Regions from separate parts of the Faecalibacterium butyricigenerans genome, predicted to be linked through region 2. Evidence: predicted binding sites of a transcription regulator. Region 2 holds the regulator's gene; each other region holds the start of a gene.
What was found. Region 2 encodes HrcA, which represses chaperone genes, less so after heat shock. Its sites were predicted from a motif close to TGTTAGCACTCNNNNNNNNNGAGTGCTAACA; they were not measured.

Region 1 (4,820 bases), on a different contig from region 2:
GCGCGGCGTGGGTGCCGCCGGACAGCTCCTGCTTCCATACGGGAATGGACTTCATCATGGAATCTTCCTCCTGACAGACAGATACGTTTTACTTCCGGGTGGTGCGGGAACCACCCGCTTCTATCCCTATAGTAAAGGATTTGCCCCCAAAAAACCATGTCTTATTGTTGCATCTGAATGAAAAGTTGCAAAAAAGCCCTGCTGGGGCTGCCCGACGGGGGAGCGGAGCGAAGCTCCGGGATAAAATGCAACTGAGACAAAAGTTTTTTCGAAACCGAAAAAGCATTGTGTAACTGCACAAAAACCTCTGCCCGCTGCGCCCCGACGGAGGCGGAGGGATGATATGGAGAAAAAATAAAGGCCGCGTTCCGTCGGCAGGGCGGAACGCGGCACTTCGTTGAAAGGATATTAAGGGAAGAGAGTATGATGTCGGGCGGAGAGCAAGGGAGCAAAGCCCTCCGGCCGGAAACGCATTACTGCATCAGGCTGCACACGGCCTCGGCATAGGCGGCGGGGTCATCCACGGGCAGGCCCTCGATGAGCTGTGCCTGTGCGTAGAGCAGGGCGCTGTACTTCTTGAGCTTGTCGGTATCGCCGGCCTCCTGTGCGGCTTTCAGCACAGCGAAGACGGGGTGGTTGACGTTCAACTCCAGAACTTTGTCGCTCTTGACGCCCTCGCTGCCGGGCTGCTTGGAGAGGACTTTTTCCATCTCGATGGACAGCGGGCCGTCGGCAGACAGGCAGACGGGGTGATCCTTCAGGCGGGTAGAGACCTTGACCTCCTTGACCTTGCCGTCCAGAGCGTCCTTCATGGCGTCGAAGAGGGCCTTGTTGGCGGTGTTGGCCTCCTCGGCGGCCTTCTTCTCGTCCTCGGTCTCGAGGCCGAGGTCGCCGCTGTTGACATTCTTGAACTCCACGGTGCCGTCCTTGCCCTCGGCATCCTTGCGGGGATAGGTGCGCATGATCTGCAGGCAGAACTCGTCCACATCCTCGGTCAGCAGCAGGACATCATAGCCCTTGTCCATGACCAGTTCGGCGGCGGGCAGCTTGGCCAGACGGTCGGTGGAGTCGCCGGCGGCGAAGTAGATGTACTTCTGCTCGGCGGGCATCTTCTCGACGTACTCCTGCAGTGTGACCATCTTCTGCTCCTTGGCAGACCAGAACAGCAGCAGGTCGCGCAGAAGCTCGGCGTGCATCCCGTAGTCGGAGTAAGCGCCGAACTTCAGCTGACGGCCAAACTCCTTCCAGAAGCTCTCGTATTTTTCGCGGTCGTTGGCCAGCATGGCGTGCAGCTCGTTCTTGATCTTCTTTTCCAGCGCGTTGTGGATGAGCTTGAGCTGGCTGTCCTTCTGCAGCATCTCGCGGCTGATGTTCAGGCTCAGGTCCTGACTGTCCACGATGCCCTTGACGAAGCTGAAGTAGTCGGGCAGCAGGTCGCCGCACTTCTCCATGATGAGGACGCCGGAGGCGTAGAGGGCCAGACCCTTCTCGTAGTCCTTGGTGTAGAAGTCGTAGGGGCGGTGGCTGGGCACGAAGAGCAGGGCGTTGTAGTTCGCGGTGCCCTCGGTGCGGCTGACGATGACCCGGGCGGGGTCGGCGTAGTCGTTGAACTTATCCTTATAGAAGCTGGCGTACTCCTCGTCGGTGACTTCACTCTTCTGCTTCTTCCAGATGGGTACCATGCTGTTCAGGGTCTCCAGCTCGGTGTAAGTCTCCCACTCGGGCTTGTAGTCCTCGGGCTTGGGGTCGGGTTCGGGCTTCTGACGGCTCTTCTCCCGCTCCATCTGGATGGGGTAGCGGACATAGTCGCTGTACTTCTTGACGATGGCCACGATGCCATACTCGTCGAGGAAGTTGTCGTAGTGGTCGGTCTCGGTGTCGGGCTTGATGTGGAGGATGATGTCGGTGCCCGCCGTCTCCTTCTGGGCAGGCTCCAGCTCATAGCCGTCCGCACCGCTGGACTCCCACTGCCATGTCTCGTCGGAGCCGTAGGCCTTGGAGATGACCGTCACCTTGTCGGCCACCATGAAGGCGGAGTAGAAGCCGACGCCGAACTGGCCGATGATGTCGATGTTCTCGTCCTTGTTGTCCTTCTTGAAGTCGAGGGAGCCGGAGTGGGCGATGGTGCCGAGGTTCTGCTCCAGCTCCTCCTTCGTCATGCCGATGCCGTTATCGGAGATGGTAAGGGTGCGGCTGTCCTTGTCGCGGGTGAGCAGGATGCGGAAATCGCCTTTGTTCATGCCGACGGAGGGGTCGGTCAGGCTCTTATAATACAGCTTGTCGATGGCGTCCGAAGCGTTGGAGATCAGCTCCCGCAGGAAGATCTCCTTGTTGGTGTAGATGGAGTTGATCATCATGTCCATCAGCTTTTTGCTTTCGGCCTGAAATTCTTTTTTCGCCATAATACAAAACCTCTTTTTATCAGATTCAATGCCAGCACCCGGAGCAGCTGACTGCTCGCGGGGACTTAGCACTCATAACTTTCGAGTGCTAATATACACCGGCGGGAGATAAAAATCAAGGGCTTTCATAAAAAGTTCAAAAAACTTTCCCGGCGGGGCGGCGTTTGGCTTTACTTTGCCCTGCCGAAGCCGTATAATGGGCCGGAGTGATCTGTATAAAAAAGGAGGAAAACGGAACGATGCAGCAGATACAGCTGGAACTTGAGGGCGGCGGGACGCTGACCGTCTGCCTGCGGGCGTCGCTGGACGCCATGCCCACGGTGAAGCAGCGGCCTCTGGTGCTGGTGGTGCCCGGCGGAGGATACAGCCACGTCAGCCCCCGGGAGGGCGACCCGGTGGCCCTGCAGTTCGCGGCGGCGGGCTATCACACCGCCGTGCTGACCTACAGCGTGGGGGAAGGGGCGCGGGACTACCGGCCCCTCCGCCAGCTCAGCGAGGCGCTGGGGCTGCTGCGGCAGCACGCGGAGGAATGGCATATCCTGCCGGATAAAATAGCGGTCTGCGGCTTCTCGGCGGGCGGGCATCTGGCCCTGTCCGGCGCAGTGCTGGACATCCCGGGCGAGATGGCCCAGCAGCGGCCCGACGCGGTCATTCTGGGCTACCCGGTCATCACGGCGGGGGAGTATGCCCACCGGGGCAGCTTCGTCCAGCTGGCGGGCAGCGAGGATGCCGCCGCGCAAAGGGCGTTCAGCTTGGAGGATAAGATCACCCCCGACACACCGCCGGTCTTTGTCTGGCATACCATGGAGGACAGGACCGTCCCGGTGGAGAACACGCTGCTGCTGCTCTCGGCCCTGCGGCGGGCGGGCGTGGCCTGCGAGGCGCATCTCTTTGAGCAGGGGGTCCACGGCACCAGCATCAGCACCGCCGAGGTGGACGCCGCCGACCGGCACCGCGCCCGCTGGGTGACGCTCTGCCTCGAGTGGCTGGGGCGGACGTTCGGGTTCGACCTGCGGTGAATTGGACATTCCTACAAAAAATTCATAATTTTATGGTTGACCTGCCCAAGATTTAAGGGTATACTGGTCAGCGGAAACAAACGAGGAAGAAGGAAACGTACATGGAAAAGAAGATCTCGGTCAAAGACCTGCTGATGCAGGCATTCCTGACGGGCTGGGAGCTGTCCGACAAGAGTATCTCGCAGGACGAGTACCTCCAGAGCGCCATTCAGGTCATCGAAGTGCTGCAGGTGGAACCGGAAAATATCTACGCCGAAGAGGGCCTCGGCCTGACCGACGGCGACGAGGTGGACCATCTGGACGACCTGCTCCGCGCCGACGGCCAGTGGCTCTATTATGGTGTGGAGGCGGAGAATTTCTTCCTCATCCAGTGGTATCCGGACGAGGCCTCCGCCAAAGCCAAGCTGGCGCAGCTCGAAGAGCTGGGCGACGGCAAGCAGTACCTCGTGGATCTGAGCCTCCGGCGCTCGAACCCCACCGAGGCTGAGAACTTCGGAAATTCGAACCCGGTGCAGCTTCGCTCGTAAGCCTCTCCCTTTGGGAGAGGTGTCACCGTAGGTGACGGAGAGGGCAAGCTTGTCGCCCAAGAGCCGCTGTACAGCGATAAGCTGTCTCTTTGTCAGAGCGAAGCTATCGCTGTGTCTGTGCTTCTCCGTCAGCGCCCTTGCCCTCTCAGGCGCTTCGCGCCAGCTCTCCCAAGGGGAGAGCCTTTTATGATGGAAAGAAAGGAAACTTTTCAATGCAGCTTTCTGATCTGGAGCGCCAGCGCCTTGCCGCCATCCTGATGCGATACGACCAGCACCCCGAGGTGCAGCGGATGCGGGAGTTTATCCAGCACGGCGATGTGACCACCTACCAGCACTGCAAGAACGTGGTGCTGGTGAGCTTCTGGCTCAACCGCCGCTTCCATCTGGGTGCGGACGAGACATCGCTGGCTGTGGGGGCCTTCCTCCACGACTTCTATCTCTACGACTGGCACAAGCGCAGCTCCTTCCACGGCCTGCGCCGTCTGTTCGAGATGCACGGCTTCGCTCACCCCGGCTCTGCCTGCGTCAACGCGGAGCGCTGCTTCGCCATCACCAAGAAGGAGCAGAACATCATCTCGAGCCATATGTGGCCCCTGACCTTCCGCCATGTGCCCACCTGCCGGGAGGCCATCATCGTCTGTCTGGCCGACAAATACTGCGCCGTGCTGGAAAGCATGTTCCAGCGTACCCGCGTGGCCGATGCCGACGCAGGGGAGAATGAGTGGTAAAGGGCTTGTTCCATACGAAAAAGAGCTGCTGTACGTCATGTACAGCAGCTCTTTTCTTATAATTTCTTATACCCCGCAGGCTCATCGGCTCTGGCGCGGCGCTCCATCAGGTAGGTATCCAGCCAGCGGCCATGACAGTCCCGG
Region 2 (4,820 bases):
TTGGCCGGGCACACACTGCTGTGTCTCAGATCAGACTTCCTTGAAATCTGCGTCCACAACGCCGTCATCGTTCGGCTTCTGCTGGTCGTTTGCGCCAGCGTCGGGGCCGGGCTGTGCGCCTGCGGCCTGCTGGGCAGCAGCGGCAGCCTGATACATCTTCTCAAAGACATGGCTCAGAGCGTCCTGCTTTGCCTTGATGTCGTCGATGGAACCGGACTGGACAGCGGTCTTCAGCTCGGCCAGCTTTGCCTCAGCCTCGCTCTTGACGTCGGCGGGCATCTTGTCGCCGTTCTCCTTCAGCATCTTCTCCGTCTGGAAGACCATCTGGTCGGCACCGTTGCGGATGTCCACTTCCTCGCGCTTCTTCTTATCGTCGGCAGCAAACTGCTCTGCTTCCTTCACAGCCTTGTCGATGTCGTCCTTGGACATATTGGTCGAAGCAGTGATGGTGATGTTCTGCTCCTTGCCGGTGCCCAAATCCTTTGCGCTGACCTTCACGATGCCGTTTGCATCAATATCGAAGGTGACTTCGATCTGAGGCACGCCGCGGGGAGCCGGAGCGATGCCGTCCAGATGGAAGACGCCGAGGCTCTTGTTGTCCCGTGCGAACTCACGCTCGCCCTGCAGGACGTTGATCTCAACCGAGGGCTGGTTGTCCGCAGCAGTCGAGAAGACCTGACTCTTGTGGGTGGGGATGGTGGTGTTGCGCTCGATGATCTTGGTGCAGACGCCGCCCAGAGTCTCGATGCCGAGGCTCAGAGGAGTGACATCCAGCAGCAGCAGACCCTTGACGTCGCCCTGCAGGACGCCGCCCTGAATGGCAGCACCGACAGCCACGCACTCATCGGGGTTGATGCCCTTGAACGGCTCGCAGTTCAGCTCTTTCTTGACTGCATCGTAGACGGCGGGGATACGGGTGGAGCCGCCGACCATCAGGACCTTCTTCAGATCCGATGCGCGCAGGCCTGCATCCTGCAGAGCCTTGCGGACAGGGGTCATGGTGCGATCGACCAGATCCGCAGTCAGCTCATTGAACTTTGCGCGGGTCAGGGTCATGTCGAGGTGCTTGGGGCCGGTAGCGTCGGCGGTGATGAAGGGCAGGTTGATCTGGGTGCTCATTGCGCTGGACAGCTCGATCTTTGCCTTCTCGGCAGCCTCCTTCAGGCGCTGTGCGGCCATCTTATCCTTGCGCAGGTCGATGCCGTTCTCGGTCTGGAAGGCGTCTGCCATCCAGTCGATGATGCGCTGGTCGAAGTCGTCGCCGCCCAGATGGGTATCGCCGTTGGTGGCCAGAACTTCGGTAACGCCGTCGCCCATCTCGATGATGGAGACATCGAAGGTGCCGCCGCCCAGATCGTAGACCATGATCTTCTGGTCATCTTCCTTATCGATGCCGTAGGCCAGAGAAGCGGCGGTCGGCTCGTTGATGATACGCTTGACGTTCAGGCCGGCGATGGTGCCTGCGTCCTTGGTGGCCTGACGCTGGCTGTCGTTAAAGTAGGCAGGAACGGTGATGACAGCCTCGGTGACAGGCTCGCCCAGATAAGCCTCGGCGTCAGCCTTCAGCTTCTGCAGGATCATCGCGCTGATCTGCTGGGGGGTGTACTCCTTGCCGTTCAGGGTCACCTTGTGGTCGGTGCCCATCTGACGCTTGATGGAGGACACGGTGTTCTCGGGGTTGGTGATGGCCTGACGCTTTGCGACCTGACCGACCAGACGGTCGCCGGTCTTGGTGAAGCCAACAACAGACGGGGTGGTGCGTGCGCCCTCAGAGTTTGCGATGACGACAGGCTCGCCGCCCTCCATGACAGCCACGCAGCTATTCGTAGTACCAAGGTCAATACCAATGATTTTGCTCATAAATGAAGTCTCCTCTCAAAAGAACTTGTTTATCTCATGCTCGATGTGTGAAGCGGATGTCTTATCTTCAAAACCCTTGCGGGTCTCTGCGATGTCACTCGGCCACCACGACGGTCGCGTGGCGGACGATCTTGTCGCCCAGCTTGTAGCCCTTCTGGTACACCGTGATGACGGTGCCGCTCTCCTGCCCGTCCGGGGCGGGGATCTGCTGGACGGCGTTCATGATGTTGGGGTCGAAGGGCTTGCCCAGCGCCTCGATCTCCTCCACATGGAGGGCATCCAGCGCCTTGGCAGCCTTATCCAGCGTCATGATGACGCCCTTCTTGTAATTCTCGTCGGTGGTGGGAGCGTTGGCCGCCATCTCCAGCGTGTCAAGGATGGGGATGATCTGATTCACGGCAAAGGACACACCATCGTTGAACTTCTGGTCAGCCTCGCGGGTGGAGCGCTTGCGGTAGTTCTCGTACTCCGCTGCCATCCGCAGCAGCTGGTCTTTCGCCTGTGCGGCATTCTTCTCGGCCGCGTCGAGCTTCGCCTTCACGGCGTCCATCTCGCGGGCCTTCTTGTTGAACCAGCCATCTTTCTTCTTGGCGTCTGCCGGTTCTGCCTCGGCCTCCTGCTCGGGGGCTGCGGCGGTCTCGGGCGCTTCCTGAGGTGCGGCTTCGGTCTCCTTCGCTTCCTGCTCGGGAGCTTCTGCCGTCTTCTTCGTCTCTTCGCTCATTCCAGATCCTCCTTATATATCACAGTCCGCCGGGGTGCGGCCATCTGCGGGGTGTCTTTTCGTTTGCCGCTCATACCCTCGCCAAGCTCATCGGCGAAGAGGTGGAGCAGCGGCATCAGCTTCTGGAAGGGCATCCGGGTCGGCCCGATGAGGGCCACCGTGCCCCACAGCCCGCCGCCCACAAGGTAGCGGTCGCTGACGATGCACAGGCCGGGGATCTGAGGCTCCAGATCCTCGCCCAGCAGCACGCTCTCACTGCGCTCTGCCGGGGGTGCGATGATGTGGGCGGCCTGCTCCTCGTCGTTCAGCAAGGTGAGGATGTCGCCCACCCTGCCCTCCAGCTGAGGCCAGTCCAGCAGGTGCTGCTCACCGCCCAAGAATACATGGGGCTGTGCGGAGTCCTGCAAAATCGCGGCTGCGGCGCTGATGACCGGCACAAGCTCCGGGTCGATCTGGCTGCACAGCTCGGCGAGCAGCCGGCTCGAAAGATCCACCGGCGCAACGAAGGTCAGGTTGCGGTTGAGCAGCGCGGCCAGCGCAGCGGCATTCTCCCGGGAAAGCCCGGTGCGGACCCGCGCCACACGGGTGCGGACGTAGCCTGCCGTCGTGACGGCCAGCACAGCCGCCGCGCTGCGGCCCACCTGAACGACTTCGTAGTGGGCGACGCAGAGGTCTTCGGCGCAGGGGGTGCTGACCGCGGCGGTGCAGCCGCTGATGGCGGCCAGCGCCTTGGCGGCACCCTGTGCCAGCTTTTCCGGCTCATGGTCAAGGCTGGCGAAGACGGCCTCCACCCGGGCGCGGGTCACGCGGTCCAGCGGCTGGTCGTCGGTCAGCAGATTATCGAGATAATAACGGTAGCCCTTGGCACTGGGGACACGGCCCGCGCTGGTGTGGGGCTGCTCCAGCAGACCCAGCTTGGTCAGCGCCGCCATTTCGTTGCGCAGCGTGGCGCTGGACACGGCCATATCAAAATAGTTTGCCAGCACACTGCTGCCCACAGGCTCGCCCTCGAGGCCATACAGCGCCACGATCGCCTGCAAGACTCGCTGCTTGCGTGCATCCATCGTCATAGCGCCTGCCTCCTTCTTGGCTTTTGTTTCTTTAGCACTCCATCTTCCTGAGTGCTAAGACCATTATAGCCAAAATTTTTTCCCTGTCAATAGCTTCTCGAAAAAGTTTATAAAGATTCATAATTCTGTCATAAAACCAGCGGGAGGCCCCCTTTCCGGTATAAAGAGAGCTTCCCGCTTGACAACGCCCGGCAGGGCGGCTATACTTATTTATAGAAAAGGCGCTGTCTGCAACATGGCCAGCTCCTTACCCGTATGTCAAAAAAGATTGACTGACAGAGTGTGGGAACTTAGGCGGTCAATCTTTTTTGTTATGTTCTCTGTCCTCATGAGAAATCTTCCAAGTGATCTCGAAAGTCACGTGGACGGCATCGACGAGCAGCACCAGCAAGCTGATGATGACCGCCAGCAGCGCAAAGGTTTCTGTCAGAGACATGACACATCCCTCCCTTCACCAACAGACGGCTCCGGGAAAGGTTTTTGCTAACAAAAAAGGTCCATTCCCGGACGCCTGTTTCGCTCCAAAGAGTAAAACAAATCGTCAGGGTAAGGAAGCTTGACCACCTGCATTTGCAGACAGCGCCTCGCTGCCAGAGGCAGCATCCAAAGGATACCATAAAAAGCGCGTGAACACAAGGTTTCACGCGCTTTTTATGCTTTTATAGCCTCATTCCTCCATCTGCTTTGCCAGAAATGCTGCCGCCACGGCCACGGCCTTCTGCTGGGCGGGGTCAGGCTGCTGGGCGCGGTCCTCGGCCAGCAGCCCGACGACCCCGGTGACATCCCCCGCCGCGATGATGGGCCACGCACAGAGCAGAGGCCGCAGCGAACCCTCACAGGGCAGCAGGACGTGCTCCGGGTCGCCCTCGCTGAGGTAGGGCTTGCGGGACTCCATCACCCGTTCCAGCGGCTGGCTGACACTGCGGTCGGCAAGGTCGCGCCGGCCTGCCCCTGCGGCGGCGAGGATGCGGTCGCGGTCGGCCACGAAGGCCGTAAGGGCAAAGCTTCGGCTCAGCACCTCCACATACTGCACCGCCACCCCGTGCAGCTCCCCCACCGGGGAATACTTCTTGAAGATGACCTCGCCCTCGCCGGTGGTGAAGATCTCGAGGGGGTCGCCGCGGCGGATGCGCTGGGTGCGGCGGATCTCCTTCGGGATGACCACCCGG
Region 3 (4,820 bases), on a different contig from region 2:
CGGAAAACGCGATCAGGATCACAAGCGCCACCAAGAGCGTTATACTGCCATCGTCCATAATAAAGGATAATCAACTCTACTTTCTTATAATAATATATTAACCAAAAAGTGCTTTCCACCGTTGCCTTCGACGATGAAAAGCACTTTGTTCAACGCCTATAATATCATATTCCACCCGCCGGTGCAAGCGTTCCGGTCAGGAGGAGAGATAAAACAGGTAAAAAGTTTGCGGTTTTTTAGCGGAGCACGAGGCTGGTGCCGTCGTAATCCACGGTCAGGGTCGCACCCTCGGGGTAGCTGCCCTGAATGATGGCCTTGGCGATAAGGGTCTCCACACGGCTCTGGATGAACCGCTTGATGGGGCGTGCGCCGTAGACGCTATCGTAGGACGAATCAATGATGAAGTCCTTGGCGGCGGTGGTGACGTCCAGCTTGAGGTGCTTGCCCTCGTCCATCCGGTGGCGCAGGTCTTCCAGCTGCAGGTCCACGATCTTGCGGGTCTCGTCCTTCGTCAGGCTCTTGTAGTAGACGATCTCGTCCAGACGGTTCAGGAACTCGGGGCGGAACTTCGACTTCAGCAGCAGGTCGATCTGCTTGCGGGCGTCCGCGCTCAGTTCGTTGGAGCCTTCGGCGCGGCGCTGCTCAAGGTCGTTCAGGATGATGTCGCTGCCGAGGTTCGAGGTCAGGATAATGACGGTGTTCTTGAAGTCCACCGTCCGGCCCTGACTGTCGGTGATGCGGCCATCGTCCAGAACCTGCAGCAGGATGTTGAAGACATCGGGGTGAGCTTTTTCCACCTCATCGAACAGCACGACGCTGTAGGGTTTGCGGCGGACGGCCTCGGTCAACTGGCCGCCCTCTTCATAACCGACATATCCCGGAGGCGCGCCGATGAGGCGGCTGACGCTGAACTTCTCCATATACTCGGTCATGTCGATCCGCACCATGTTCCGCTCATCGTCGAACAGGGCCTGTGCCAGAGCTTTTGCCAGCTCGGTCTTGCCGACGCCGGTGGGGCCGAGGAAGAGGAAGCTGCCGATGGGGCGGTTGGGGTTGGCGATGCCGGCGCGGCTGCGCAGGATGGCCTCGCTCACCTTGGTGACGGCCTCATCTTGGCCGATGACCCTCTTATGGAGCACATCGTCCAGATGCAGCAGCTTCTCGCGCTCGCCCTCCACCAGCTTCTCCACGGGGATGCCGGTCCAGCGGGCCACGATGCGGGCGATCTCTTCGTCGGTCACGCGGTCGCGCAGCAGGCTGTCTTCCTTCTTGGCGGCGGCGACCTTCTCCTCTTCTTCCAGCTCTTTTTGCAGCTGGGGCAGCTTGCCGTATTTCAGCTCGGCGGCCTTGTTCAGGTCGTATTCGCGCTGGGCCTTCTCGATGGCGGCATTGGTCTGCTCGATCTGCTCGCGCAGAGACTGCACCTTGCCGATGGCATTCTTCTCGTTCTCCCACTTTGCCTTCATGCTGCGGAACTTATCCTGCAGCTCGGCCAGCTCTTTTTCGAGGTCCTTCAGACGGCTCTGGCTCAGAGCGTCGGTCTCCTTTTTCAGGCTGACCTGCTCGATCTGCAGCTGGGTGATGCGGTGGGCGAGGTCGTCCATCTCGCTGGGCATACTGTCCATCTCGGTCTTTATCATGGCGCAGGCCTCATCCACAAGGTCGATGGCCTTATCGGGGAGGAAGCGGTCGGTGATATAGCGGTCGGAGAGGGTCGCGGCGGCGATGAGGGCGTTGTCGCTGATCTTTACGCCGTGGAAGACCTCATACCGCTCTTTCAGGCCGCGCAGGATGGAGATGGTGTCCTCGACGGTGGGCTCGTCCACCTGTACCGGCTGGAAGCGGCGCTCGAGGGCAGGGTCTTTCTCAATATACTGGCGGTACTCATCCAGCGTGGTGGCGCCGATGCAGTGCAGCTCGCCGCGGGCCAGCATGGGCTTCAGCAGGTTGCCGGCGTCCATCGCACCGTCGGTCTTGCCTGCGCCGACGATGGTGTGCAGCTCATCGATGAAGAGGATGATCTTGCCCTCGCTCTTCTTTACCTCGTTCAGGACGCTCTTCAGGCGCTCCTCGAACTCGCCGCGGTACTTTGCACCGGCCACCAGAGCGCCCATGTCCAAGCTGAACACGATGCGGTCCTTCAGGTTCTCGGGCACATCGCCCCGGACGATACGCTGGGCCAGACCCTCGGCGATGGCCGTCTTGCCGACGCCCGGCTCACCGATGAGGCAGGGATTGTTCTTGGTCTTACGGGACAGGATGCGGATGACGTTCCGGATCTCCTGATCGCGACCGATGACGGGGTCCAGCTTCTGCTTGCGGGCCAGATCGACCAGATCCTGACCGTACTTCTGGAGGGCATTGTAGGTGTCCTCGGGGTTATCGTTGGTCACGCGCTGGTTGCCGCGGACGGCAGTGAGCTGCTGTAAGAACTTATCCTTCGTGATGCCGAAGGCACGGAACAGCTCAGAGGTGTTCTGGGTCTGCTCGTCCAGCAAAGCGAGGAAGACGTGCTCGACGCTTACATAGTCGTCCTTCATGGCCTTGGCTTCGCGGGCGGCAGCGCTCAGCACCTTATCGGTGGCCTGCGAGATATAGACCTTGTCGGGGTCGCGGCCAGAGCCGGACACCCGGGGCATCGCAGAGAGCTTTTCGGCCACAGCGGCGGAGAAGCTGCCTGCGTCTACGTTCAATTTCTGGAGCAGCTGAGGGATCAGGCCCTGCTCCTGCGTGGCCAGAGCGTGGAGCAGATGCTCCGGCTCCAGTGCATTGTGCTGATACTCCACAGCCAGCTGCTGTGCGGCCTGCAGAGCCTCAAGGGTCTTCTGGGTATATTGATTGGTATTCATAAAGTCAAGCCTCCATTCATACCGGAAGTTGAGATTCAGGCGGTGGGTCGGAATGCTGCTTTAGCACTCTTGCTCATCGACTGCTAAAAATATACTCCAAACAATCCACAATGTCAATAGGGAAATCCAAGCGGCGGCATGGATTCACAAAAAGTTTGCAAACTTGTAAAAAATCACACCATATCGTTTCGGCAGCGCAGACAAAAAGCCCCTGCCGGGCGGAAGACCACGGCAGGGGCGGAAGGAATGAGAAGCTTATTCAGCAAACAGCGGGGTGGACAGATAGCGGTCGCCGGTGTCGGGCAGAAGGACGACGATGTTCTTACCGGCGTTCTCGGGGCGCTTTGCCAGCTGGATGGCAGCCCAGACGGCAGCGCCGGAGGAGATGCCCACCAGCACGCCCTCCTTGTGGCCGATGAGACGGCCCACAGCAAAGGCGTCCTCGTTTTCCACGGCGATGATCTCGTCGTAGACCTTGGTGTCCAGCACGTCGGGCACAAAGCCGGCGCCGATGCCCTGAATCTTGTGGGCACCGGCGGTGCCCTTGCTCAGGACGGGGGAGGAGGCAGGCTCGACGGCCACGACCTTGACGCCGGGGTTCTTGCTCTTGAGGTACTGGCCCACGCCGGTCACAGTGCCGCCGGTGCCGACGCCGGCCACGAAGATGTCCACCTTGCCGTCCGTGTCGTCCCAGATCTCAGGGCCGGTGGTGGCGATGTGGGCCTTGGGGTTGGCCGGGTTGACGAACTGGCCGGGGATGAAGGAGTTGGGGATCTCTTTCGCCAGCTCATCGGCCTTGGCGATGGCACCCTTCATGCCCTTTGCACCCTCGCTGAGCACCAGCTCTGCGCCGTAGGCCTTCATCAGCTGGCGGCGCTCGACGCTCATGGTCTCGGGCATCACGATGATGATGCGGTAGCCCTTGGCGGCGGCCACAGCGGCCAGACCGATGCCGGTGTTGCCGGAGGTCGGCTCGATGATGACGGAGCCGGGCTTCAGCTTGCCGGAGGCCTCGGCGTCATCGATCATGGCTTTGGCGATGCGGTCCTTGACGGAACCGGCGGGGTTGAAATATTCCAGCTTTGCCAGCAGCTTGGCGGAAAGGTTTTCGTCCTTCTCAATGTGGGTCAGTTCCAGCAGCGGGGTGTGGCCGATCAGCTGGTCTGCGGAAGTATAGATCTTGCTCATAATAGTAAACCTCCCTATTGCGGGCGATGCGCCCGGCTGCACCGGCCTGACCGGTGTCATCTTGATGTCCCCTTTATTCCCGTTAAACCAAGGTGGTTTGTGGGTTTGGCTGTATTATAGCCTCCTTTGGGGCACTTGTCAATGGAAAATCGAAAATTTCCGATTGAAAAGTTATAAACCCTGTTGTATAATAGGTTAAAACTTATTCAGAACAGATCCCGCAGCCCGCCCGGCGGCGCTGCAAGACCAAAACAGGAAAGAAGAGAAAGGAATGTCTATGATCGTTTCCACCAAGGGGCGCTATGCGCTGCGTGTGATGATAGATCTGGCCGAGCATCGGACGGAGAAATATGTCCCCCTGAAGGAGGTCGCCGCCCGGCAGGAGATCTCCGAAAAATACCTCGAAAACATCCTCAAGGTGCTGGTGCAGAACGGCTTCCTCGAGGGCCTGCGGGGTAAGGGCGGCGGCTACCGCCTGACCCGTGACCCAGACCAGTATACCGTCGGCGAGGTGCTGACCCTTACCGAGGGGAGCCTCGCACCGGTGAGCTGCCTTGTACAGGGTGCGCCCACCTGCCAGCGGATCGGCAGCTGCCGCACCTATCAGATGTGGAAGGGGCTGGACGACCTCATCGAGGACTACTTCAGCCACATCACCATCGCCGACCTTGCCTCGCCGGAGGAGGCGGGCAACGACTACGTCATCTGAATCTGGGCAAAAAAAACTCCCCGCCGTCGGCAGGGAGTTTTTTTTCGTGTGATCAGATGCGATTTTTTCAGGAC

Region 1: the regulator HrcA is predicted to act here: its motif matches at 2,466-2,496, upstream of htpG (molecular chaperone HtpG).
Region 3: the regulator HrcA is predicted to act here: its motif matches at 2,908-2,938, upstream of clpB (ATP-dependent chaperone ClpB).

Annotation. Positions count from the first base shown of each region.
Region 1 covers NZ_JAJEQL010000002.1:130,286-135,105, reverse strand. The annotation lists gene LKD23_RS01630 (galactokinase) at 1-58, opposite strand, end outside; gene htpG (molecular chaperone HtpG) at 474-2,402, opposite strand; gene LKD23_RS01620 (alpha/beta hydrolase) at 2,642-3,421, shown strand; gene LKD23_RS01615 (hypothetical protein) at 3,523-3,948, shown strand; gene LKD23_RS01610 (HD domain-containing protein) at 4,161-4,676, shown strand; gene LKD23_RS01605 (GNAT family N-acetyltransferase) at 4,733-4,820, opposite strand, start outside.
Region 2 covers NZ_JAJEQL010000023.1:23,370-28,189, reverse strand. The annotation lists gene dnaK (molecular chaperone DnaK) at 31-1,860, opposite strand; gene LKD23_RS09175 (nucleotide exchange factor GrpE) at 1,955-2,581, opposite strand; gene hrcA (heat-inducible transcriptional repressor HrcA) at 2,578-3,651, opposite strand; gene LKD23_RS09165 (hypothetical protein) at 3,950-4,087, opposite strand; gene LKD23_RS09160 (stage V sporulation T C-terminal domain-containing protein) at 4,319-4,820, opposite strand, start outside.
Region 3 covers NZ_JAJEQL010000030.1:4,906-9,725, forward strand. The annotation lists gene LKD23_RS10265 (HlyC/CorC family transporter) at 1-58, opposite strand, end outside; gene clpB (ATP-dependent chaperone ClpB) at 237-2,849, opposite strand; gene cysK (cysteine synthase A) at 3,105-4,037, opposite strand; gene LKD23_RS10280 (RrF2 family transcriptional regulator) at 4,315-4,746, shown strand; gene LKD23_RS10285 (trigger factor) at 4,814-4,820, opposite strand, start outside.